Regions from separate parts of the Streptomyces sp. 2323.1 genome, predicted to be linked through region 3. Evidence: predicted binding sites of a transcription regulator. Region 3 holds the regulator's gene; each other region holds the start of a gene.
What was found. Region 3 encodes HrcA, which represses chaperone genes, less so after heat shock. Its sites were predicted from a motif close to TTNGCACTCNGNNNNNCNGAGTGCNAA; they were not measured.
Positions count from the first base shown of each region.

Region 1 (3,275 bases), 2.2 Mb from region 3:
AGGAAGCCTGGAGCAGGGCGACGCCACCGCCGGCGACGATGCCCTCCTCGACGGCCGCCTTCGCGTTGCGAACGGCGTCCTCGATGCGGTGCTTGCGCTCCTTGAGCTCGACCTCGGTGGCGGCACCGGCCTTGATGACGGCCACGCCGCCGGCCAGCTTCGCCAGACGCTCCTGGAGCTTCTCGCGGTCGTAGTCCGAGTCGCTGTTCTCGATCTCGGCGCGGATCTGGTTGACGCGGCCCTGGACCTGCTCGCTGTCACCGGCACCGTCGACGATGGTGGTCTCGTCCTTGGTGATGACGACCTTGCGGGCGCGGCCGAGCAGTTCGAGACCGGCGTTCTCCAGCTTGAGGCCGACCTCCTCGGAGATGACGGTGCCACCGGTGAGGATGGCGATGTCGCCGAGCATGGCCTTGCGGCGGTCACCGAAGCCCGGGGCCTTGACGGCGACGGACTTGAAGGTGCCACGGATCTTGTTGACGACCAGGGTCGACAGGGCCTCGCCCTCGACGTCCTCGGCGATGATCAGCAGCGGCTTGCCGGACTGCATGACCTTCTCCAGGAGCGGCAGCAGGTCCTTCACGCTGCTGATCTTGGAGTTGACGATGAGGATGTACGGGTCGTCGAGCGCGGCTTCCATGCGCTCCATGTCGGTCGCGAAGTACGCCGAGATGTAGCCCTTGTCGAAGCGCATACCCTCGGTGAGCTCCAGCTCCAGACCGAAGGTCTGGGACTCCTCGACGGTGATGACGCCTTCCTTGCCGACCTTGTCCATGGCCTCGGCGATCAGCTCGCCGATCTGGGTGTCGGCGGCGGAGATGGAGGCGGTCGAAGCGATCTGCTCCTTGGTCTCCACGTCCTTGGCCTGCTCCAGCAGGGCAGCGGAGACGGCCTCGACGGCCTTCTCGATACCGCGCTTGAGGGCCATCGGGTTGGCGCCGGCGGCGACGTTGCGCAGGCCCTCGCGGACCAGGGCCTGGGCCAGGACGGTCGCGGTCGTCGTGCCGTCACCGGCGACGTCGTCCGTCTTCTTCGCGACCTCCTTGACCAGCTCGGCGCCGATCTTCTCGTACGGGTCCTCGAGCTCGATCTCCTTGGCGATGGACACACCATCGTTGGTGATCGTGGGGGCGCCCCACTTCTTCTCGAGGACGACGTTGCGGCCCTTGGGGCCGAGGGTGACCTTGACGGCGTCGGCGAGCTGGTTCATCCCGCGCTCGAGACCGCGCCGTGCCTCCTCGTCGAACGCGATGATCTTGGCCATGTGAAGTGGTCCTCCCGGACTGGGGTGGATTGCTCCGGACCGCGCTGGCGCCCGCGACGGACGACCTGCAGACCCGCGGCGGTTCCTTGCCCCACCCGGCCTGCGGGCCTCACCGACCCGGTCCTTCATTGTCACTCTCACTCGGAGAGTGCTAACGCCAATGATTAGCACTCGCAGGGTGCGAGTGCAAGCGCCCATCGAGGGATACCCCCTACGGGGCAGACAGCAGAAGGCCCGTACCCCCTCAGGGGCACGGGCCTTCACAACGCAGCAGTCGGTCGGCGCCTCAGCCGGCCACCCGGACCATGTCCGCCTGCGGCCCCTTCTGGCCCTGCGAGATCTCGAACTCGACCCGCTGGCCCTCCTCAAGGGTGCGGTAGCCGTCCATCTGGATCGCGCTGTAGTGGACGAAAACATCCGCACCACCGTCGACCGCGATGAAGCCGTACCCCTTCTCCGCGTTGAACCACTTGACGGTGCCCTGAGCCATGCCTAACTCCCCTATTACTGGCCCTTGCGCAGGACCGCACTTCGCGGACCCGGGTCAGACCTCACCCCGCGAATGGCCCGTGGGGTGTGCGCCGGAACGCGTCGACCGCCGCTGAATGTATCTGCACAGATGCCCAGAGCAACAGGTCAATCGGACGAGAATTCTGGGGCCGGAGAATCGGCAATATGAGGTGAAATCCCGGTTCTCCAGGGCAAGTCGGGCCGGGCGTAGCACACATAAGCGACAAATATCGCTCACACTTCGAGCACAACTGATCGCTGTCTCATATGCGTTCGGCACGCGCACGGTGATATCCGGAGGGGGATCACCCCAATAGTATCTCCTTTCACAACATGGAATTGCCCCGTCCGCTTTCTGGCGGACGGGGCAATTCCGGTCAAGCAGGAGAAGAGTTGGCGCAAATCAGCAGCCGCCGGCGACCGCCGGAATGATCGAGATGCCCGCACCGTCCGGCGTCGGCGTCTCCAGACCCTGCTCGAAGCGCACATCGTCGTCGTTCACGTACACGTTCACGAAGCGTCGCAGCTTGCCGGCGTCGTCCAGCACACGGGCCGCGATGCCCTGGTGGTTCCGCTCCAGGTCGGCGATCACCTCGGAGAGGGTCGCGCCCTCGGCGGGGACCTCGGCCTGGCCGCCGGTGTAGGTGCGGAGGATGGTGGGGATGCGGACCTTGACGCTCATGGTTCTGCCTTCCGGGTGGTGCGGAGTACGAGTTCGGGGGCGGGGGCGGGGCCCGTCCGCGGACGGGCCGACGGCCTCAGCCGGCCAGGCCGGCCGCGCGGAACGCGTCCAGGTCCGGGCGGATCGTGGCCGTGGGCCCGGAGGTCGGGGCGACCGCGTCCAGGGTCTTGAGGCCGTCACCGGTGTTGAGGACGACGGTGGTCAGGGACGGGTCGAGCAGGCCGTCCTCGATCAGCTTCTTGGTCACGCCGACGGTCACCCCGCCCGCGGTCTCCGCGAAGATCCCCTCGGTCCGGGCCAGCAGCTTGATCGCGTCCACGATCTGCTCGTCGTTGACATCCTCCACCGCACCGCCGGTCCGGCGCGCGATGTCGAGCACGTACGGACCGTCGGCCGGGTTGCCGATCGCCAGCGACTTGGCGATGGTCTTCGGCTTCTGCGGGCGTACGACGTCGTGCCCGGCCTTGAAGGCCGTGGACACCGGCGAGCAGCCCTCCGCCTGGGCGCCGAAGATCTTGTAGGGCTTGTCCTCGACCAGGCCGAGGGCGATCAGCTCCTTGAGCCCCTTGTCGATCTTCGTCAGCTGCGAGCCGGACGCGATCGGGATGACGAGCTGGTCCGGGAGCTGCCAGCCCAGCTGCTCGCAGATCTCGTACGCGAGGGTCTTGGAACCCTCGCCGTAGTACGGACGCAGATTGACGTTGACGAAGCCCCAGCCCTCGCCCAGCGGGTCGCCGATGAGCTCCGAGCAGAAGCGGTTGACGTCGTCGTAGTTGCCCTCGATGCCGACCAGGTCACCGCCGTAGACCGCGGCCATGA
Region 1 is NZ_LT907981.1:3,325,036-3,328,310, forward strand. Features, by position in the region: gene groL (chaperonin GroEL) at 1-1,264, opposite strand, end outside; gene CPH93_RS13785 (cold-shock protein) at 1,551-1,754, opposite strand; gene CPH93_RS13790 (MoaD/ThiS family protein) at 2,178-2,456, opposite strand; gene thrC (threonine synthase) at 2,533-3,275, opposite strand, start outside.
Region 1: the regulator HrcA is predicted to act here: its motif matches at 1,393-1,419, upstream of groL (chaperonin GroEL).

Region 2 (3,275 bases), 930 kb from region 3:
GCTCGACGACGGCGCGGCGGACGACGGCGACACCGGTGGCCTCGTCACCCTCCTTGCCGAGGGAGCCCTCCAGCACCTTGGCGGCGTGCACCAGAGCGGAGCCACCACCGGAGACGATGCCCTCCTCGACCGCGGCGCGGGTCGCGGAGATGGCGTCCTCCAGACGGTGCTTCTTCTCCTTGAGCTCGACCTCGGTGGCCGCACCCACGCGGATGACGCAGACGCCACCGGCGAGCTTGGCGAGGCGCTCCTGGAGCTTCTCGCGGTCCCAGTCGGAGTCGGTGGTCTCGATCTCGGCCTTGATCTGGGCGACGCGTCCGGTGACGTCGTCGGCCTTGCCGCCACCGTCGACGATGGTGGTGTCGTCCTTGGTGACGGTCACCCGGCGGGCGGTGCCGAGCACGTCCAGACCGGCCTGGTCGAGCTTGAGGCCGACCTCCTCGGCGATGACGGTCGCACCGGTGAGGGTGGCGATGTCGCCGAGCATGGCCTTGCGGCGGTCACCGAAGCCGGGGGCCTTGACGGCCACGGCGTTGAAGGTGCCACGGATCTTGTTGACGACCAGGGTCGACAGGGCCTCGCCCTCGACGTCCTCGGCGATGATCAGCAGCGGCTTGGAGGCACCGGCCTGGATGACCTTCTCCAGGAGCGGCAGCAGGTCCTGGATCGAGGAGATCTTGCCCTGGTGGATCAGGATGTACGGGTCCTCGAGGACGGCCTCCATACGCTCCTGGTCGGTGACCATGTACGGCGAGAGGTAGCCCTTGTCGAAGGCCATGCCCTCGGTGAAGTCGAGCTCCAGACCGAAGGTGTTGGACTCCTCGACGGTGATGACACCGTCCTTGCCGACCTTGTCCATCGCCTCGGCGATGAGCTCGCCGACCTGCTTGTCCTGGGCGGACAGGCCGGCCACGGCGGCGATGTCGGACTTGTCGTCGATCGGGCGGGCGGTCGCGAGGAGCTCGTCGGACACGGCCTTGACGGCGGCGTCGATGCCCTTCTTGAGCGCGGCCGGGGAGGCGCCCGCCGCGACGTTGCGCAGGCCCTCGCGGACCAGCGCCTGGGCCAGCACGGTGGCGGTGGTGGTGCCGTCACCCGCGATGTCGTTGGTCTTGGTCGCCACCTCCTTGACGAGCTGGGCGCCAAGGTTCTCGTACGGGTCGTCGACCTCGACCTCACGGGCGATGGTGACGCCGTCGTTGGTGATGGTCGGGGCGCCGAACTTCTTGTCGATGACGACGTTGCGGCCCTTGGGGCCGATCGTCACCTTGACGGTGTCGGCAAGCTTGTTGACGCCGCGCTCAAGGGCGCGACGGGCGTCCTCGTCGAACTTCAGGATCTTCGCCATGGGTTGCTTCAAGTCCTCTCATTGCGATCCTCGGCCACGCAGTGGGGACCGCTGTCGCTCAAACGAACTGCGCCCCTGCCCCGGGTTGTTTAGACGCGGGAACCAGGGGCGCAGATCACGGCAAAACCGGTGACTTACTTCTCGACGATCGCGAGAACGTCGCGAGCCGAGAGAACGAGGTAGTCCTCGTTGTTGTACTTCACCTCGGTGCCGCCGTACTTGCTGTAGAGAACGACGTCGCCGACCTTGACGTCGAGCTCGACGCGCTTGCCGTCTTCGACACGGCCCGGGCCCACGGCCAGGACGACGCCCTCCTGGGGCTTCTCCTTGGCGGTGTCCGGAATGACCAGGCCCGAGGCCGTGGTCTGCTCGGCGTCGAGCGGCTGGACCACAATGCGGTCCTCAAGCGGCTTGATGGCAACCTTGGAGCTGGTGGTCGTCACGATCCGACCTCCCCCTTCGGAGATCTCACGGGGTTAACTGTCTGAGGTGGCGACCAGGTGGATCCGTCGTCGCGGGTGCCGGACCTGCCCGTCGCTGTGTTGGCACTCCCCACTGGAGAGTGCCAACGCCGAGACTATGACGCGGTTAGCACTCGGTCAAGCGGAGTGCCAGCGCGGCGAGGGGGAGGGTTCCGCCGACCCCGTTGACCCGCCGTACGGCGCCGCGCCCCCCGGCCGCCCCCGGCCCCCACTTACGGCCCTCCGGGGCCGGATCCGGGCAGTTTTGGGGGGCGACCTCTGGGCGACTCCCGCGAAATCAGCCATAAATCGGACACACCTTCTCTTCCCTCGCAACCACGCCACGGGCTGCCTCGTCTACCTCCTTGCCGCCGAACCGACGAACCGGGCGCACTCCCGGACGGCCGGCGGCGTCGACGACCGATGGCGGAGGACTCCCGTGCGTGGACCGACCAGCGCTCCCCGGGCTGCCAGGGAGCGGGAGAGCGATGCCGAACGCACCATGACGTTCGCCGCGCTGGCCCAGGCACCGGACCGCCGGCGGACCGAGGCGTGGCTGCTCGTCCTCGTCGTCCTGATCGCGGACTTCGGCTACGCCTACACCGGTCTGTCGATGACCGGCCGGCTGCCGGGCGGGCTGACCGGCTTCGCCGTCAGCATGCTGTTCGTGGCGCTGGTCCCGCATCTGGTGCTGCGCCGCTTCGCGCCCCGCGCCGATCCGCTGATCCTGCCGCTTGCGACGCTGTTGACCGGGATAGGCCTGGTGCTGCTGCACCGCCTGGACGTCACCTACGCACAAAAGCCCCGGCTGAAGATCGCCGAGGCGGCGAGCGGCCAGCTGGTGTGGACGGTGATCGGGGTCGCCGTGTGCATCGTCATCCTGATGGTGCTGCGCGACCACCGCATTCTGCAGCGCTACATCTATCTGACGATGGTGGTCGCGCTGGTGCTGCTGATGGCGCCGGCCTTCTTCGGCGCCGACATGTACGGCGCCAAGCGCTGGATCCTGCTCGGGCCGCTGTCGCTGCAGCCCGGCGAGTTCGTGAAGATCATGATCTCGGTGTTCTTCGCGGGCTACCTCACCGTCAACCGCGATGCGCTGGCGCTGGCCGGGCGACGGGTGCTGGGCGTCCAGCTGCCCCCGGGGCGGCAGCTCGCACCGATCTTCACGATCTGGGTGATCAGCCTGCTGGTGCTGGTCTTCGAACGGGACCTGGGCACCTCGCTGATCTTCTTCGGGGTCTTCGTGATCATGCTCTACATGGCCACCGAGCGCACCAGTTGGGTGCTCTGCGGGCTGGCCATGGCCGTGGTCGGTGCCACCGTGGTCGGCTCGACGGAACCGCACGTCAAGGGCCGGATCATGGCCTGGCTGCACCCGATGGACATCTTCCTGCCGCAGGCCCAGCGGCCGCCGGGCCTGATCTCCGACCAGGCCGCGCAGGCGCTGTTCAGCTTCGGCAGCG
Region 2 is NZ_LT907981.1:4,541,386-4,544,660, reverse strand. Features, by position in the region: gene groL (chaperonin GroEL) at 1-1,348, opposite strand, end outside; gene groES (co-chaperone GroES) at 1,483-1,791, opposite strand; gene CPH93_RS19580 (FtsW/RodA/SpoVE family cell cycle protein) at 2,312-3,275, shown strand, end outside.
Region 2: the regulator HrcA is predicted to act here: its motif matches at 1,937-1,963, upstream of groES (co-chaperone GroES).

Region 3 (3,275 bases):
CCTGTTCTGTTCGCAGGAGAGGGTCGGGCAGAAGGGCAGAAGGGCAGTGGTCAGGGAGCGGGGGCGACGCCGAAGCGGGCCGCCAGCGCGTCCCGTTGGGCGTGGACGAAGGCGGCGTCCACCACGGCGCCGTGGCCGGGGACGTAGACCGCGTCCTCGCCGCCGAGGGCCAGCAGCCGGTCCAGCGCGCCGGGCCACTGCTGCGGCAGCGCGTCCGGGCCCGCCTGGGGCTCACCGGACTCCTCGACCAGATCGCCGCAGAAGACGATCTCGGGGGCGCCCTGCCGGCCCGGGACCAGGACCGCGAGATCGTGGGCGGTGTGCCCGGGGCCGACGTTGGCGAGCAGCACCTGACGCTCGCCCAGTTCGACGGTCAGCTGGCCGTGGACGTGGTGGTGCGGGGCGACCACCAGATCGGCGGCCTCCGCGGCGGCGTTCCGGTCGACGCCGTGCCGCACCGCGCTGTGCCGCAGCTCGTCCTTGCCGCGCCGCAGGAGGTCGCCGAGGCCGGCCGCGCCGAACACCTCGACGCCCGCGAAGGCGGCGGTGCCCAGCACATGATCGAAATGGGGGTGGGTCAGCGCGACATGCGTCACGTCCCGGCCCAGCACGCCGCGGATCGTCCGGCGCAGCTCCGCGCCGTCGCGAAGGGTCGCACCGGTGTCGACGATCATGACGCCGGTGGTCCCCGCGATCACCCCGATCGTCTCGTCCCACCCCGGCATCCGGCGCCTGGCGACACCGTCACCAAGCCGTTCCCAGCCGGCCTCTTCCCAAGCAGTGTGCATACCGAGACGCTAGCGCCCTCGCGATAGCGTTGCCCGGCAGATCGCCCGAACACGGTCATCGGGCGGGTGCTCCGCATGGCCGCCCTTGCCGTGGCCGTGCTACCCGGCCGTACACTGGCTCAGGGCCTGGCACTCTGCCCGTGTGAGTGCCAGGAGAACGAGACGCCGGGACGGCCGGACTGGAGGTGCGCGGAATGCTCAGTGAACGCAGGCTCGAAGTGCTGCGCGCCATCGTCCAGGACTATGTCGGGACGGAGGAGCCGGTCGGCTCCAAGGCACTCACCGAGCGCCACCAGCTCGGGGTCTCCCCGGCGACGATCCGCAACGACATGGCAGCCCTGGAGGACGAGGGATTCATCGCCCAGCCGCACACCAGTGCCGGGCGGATCCCGACCGACAAGGGCTACCGGCTGTTCGTCGACAAGCTGGCCGGCGTCAAGCCGCTGTCCAGCCCGGAGCGGCGGGCGATCCAGAATTTCCTGGACGGCGCCGTCGACCTCGATGACGTGGTCGGCCGCACGGTCCGGCTGCTGGCGCAGCTGACCCGGCAGGTCGCGGTCGTCCAATACCCCTCCCTGACCCGCTCCACGGTCCGGCACGTCGAGCTGCTGGCGCTGGCCCCGGCCCGCCTGATGCTCGTACTGATCACGGACACCGGGCGGGTCGAGCAGCGACTGATCGACTGCCAGGCGCCGTTCGGTGAAACGTCCCTGGCGGATCTGCGGGCACGGCTCAACAGCCGGGTCGTGGGCCGCAGGTTCGCGGATGTGCCGCAGTTGGTGCAGGATCTCCCGGAGTCCTTCGAGCAGGACGACCGCGGCACGGTCTCGACAGTGCTGTCGGTGTTGCTGGAGACTTTGGTGGAGGAGACCGAAGAGCGACTGGTGATCGGCGGTACCGCCAATCTCACGCGCTTCGGGCACGACTTTCCACTGACCATCCGGCCGGTGCTGGAGGCTCTTGAGGAGCACGTGGTGCTGCTCAAGCTGCTCGGGGAGGCCAAGGACTCGGGCATGACCGTACGTATCGGGCATGAGAATGCCCATGAAGGCCTGACGTCCACATCGGTCGTCGCGGTCGGCTACGGTTCGGGCGACGAGGCAGTCGCCAAACTCGGCGTGGTCGGACCGACCCGCATGGACTACCCCGGAACGATGGGAGCGGTACGCGCAGTGGCACGTTACGTCGGACAAATCCTCGCGGAGTCGTAAGTGGCCACGGATTACTACTCGGTCCTCGGCGTCGGCCGCGACGCCTCGCAGGACCAGATCAAGAAGGCCTTCCGTCGGCTGGCGCGCGAGCTGCACCCGGACGTGAATCCGGACCCCAAGACCCAAGAGCGGTTCAAGGAGATCAACGCCGCTTACGAGGTCCTGTCGGATCCGCAGAAGAAGCAGGTCTACGACCTCGGCGGCGACCCGCTCTCGCAGGCCGGCGGCGGCCAGGGCGCGGGCGGATTCGGCGCGGGCTTCGGCAACTTCTCCGACATCATGGACGCCTTCTTCGGCACCGCGTCGCAGCGCGGCCCGCGCTCGCGCACCCGCCGGGGCCAGGACGCCATGATCCGCCTCGATGTCGAGCTGAACGAAGCGGCCTTCGGCACGACCAAGGACATCCAGGTCGACACCGCCATCGTCTGCACGACGTGCACCGGCGAGGGGGCGGCGCCCGGCACCTCGGCGCAGACCTGTGACATGTGCCGCGGCCGCGGTGAGGTCTCGCAGGTCACCCGGTCCTTCCTCGGCCAGGTCATGACCTCCCGGCCGTGCCCGCAGTGCCAGGGCTTCGGCACGGTCGTACCGACGCCGTGCCCGGAGTGCGCCGGCGACGGCCGGATCCGCTCGCGCCGCACCCTGACCGTCAAGATCCCGGCCGGTGTCGACAACGGCACCCGCATCCAGCTCGCGGGCGAGGGCGAGGTCGGCCCCGGCGGCGGCCCCGCCGGCGACCTCTATGTGGAGATCCACGAGCTGCCGCACGCGGTCTTCCAGCGGCGCGGCGACGATCTGCACTGCACGGTCACCATCCCGATGACGGCGGCGGCGCTGGGCACCAAGTGCCCGCTGGAGACGCTGGACGGGGTCGAGGAGATCGACGTCCGGCCCGGCACCCAGTCCGGCCAGTCCATTCCGCTGCACCAGCGCGGGGTGACGCATCTGCGCGGCGGCGGCCGCGGTGACCTCATCGTCCATGTCGAGGTGCAGACGCCGTCCAAGCTCGACGCCGAGCAGGAAGAGGTGCTGCGGCGGCTGGCCAAGCTCCGTGGTGAGGAGCGGCCCACGGGGCAGTTCCAGCCCGGGCAGCAGGGGTTGTTCTCGCGTCTGAAGGACGCCTTCAACGGGCGATAGGCCCAGGTGGGCCGGGGTCCGACAGCGGACCCCGGGCACGCCGCCACAGCGTGGCCCCGATGCGGGGCGAGGCGGTGGGCGTGACACGATGTGGTCATGCCCACCGCGCTCACCGATCTCTGCCGCTACCCGATCGTGC
Region 3 is NZ_LT907981.1:5,475,082-5,478,356, forward strand. Features, by position in the region: gene CPH93_RS23490 (MBL fold metallo-hydrolase) at 51-788, opposite strand; gene hrcA (heat-inducible transcriptional repressor HrcA) at 983-1,999, shown strand; gene dnaJ (molecular chaperone DnaJ) at 2,000-3,136, shown strand; gene CPH93_RS23505 (nitronate monooxygenase) at 3,233-3,275, shown strand, end outside.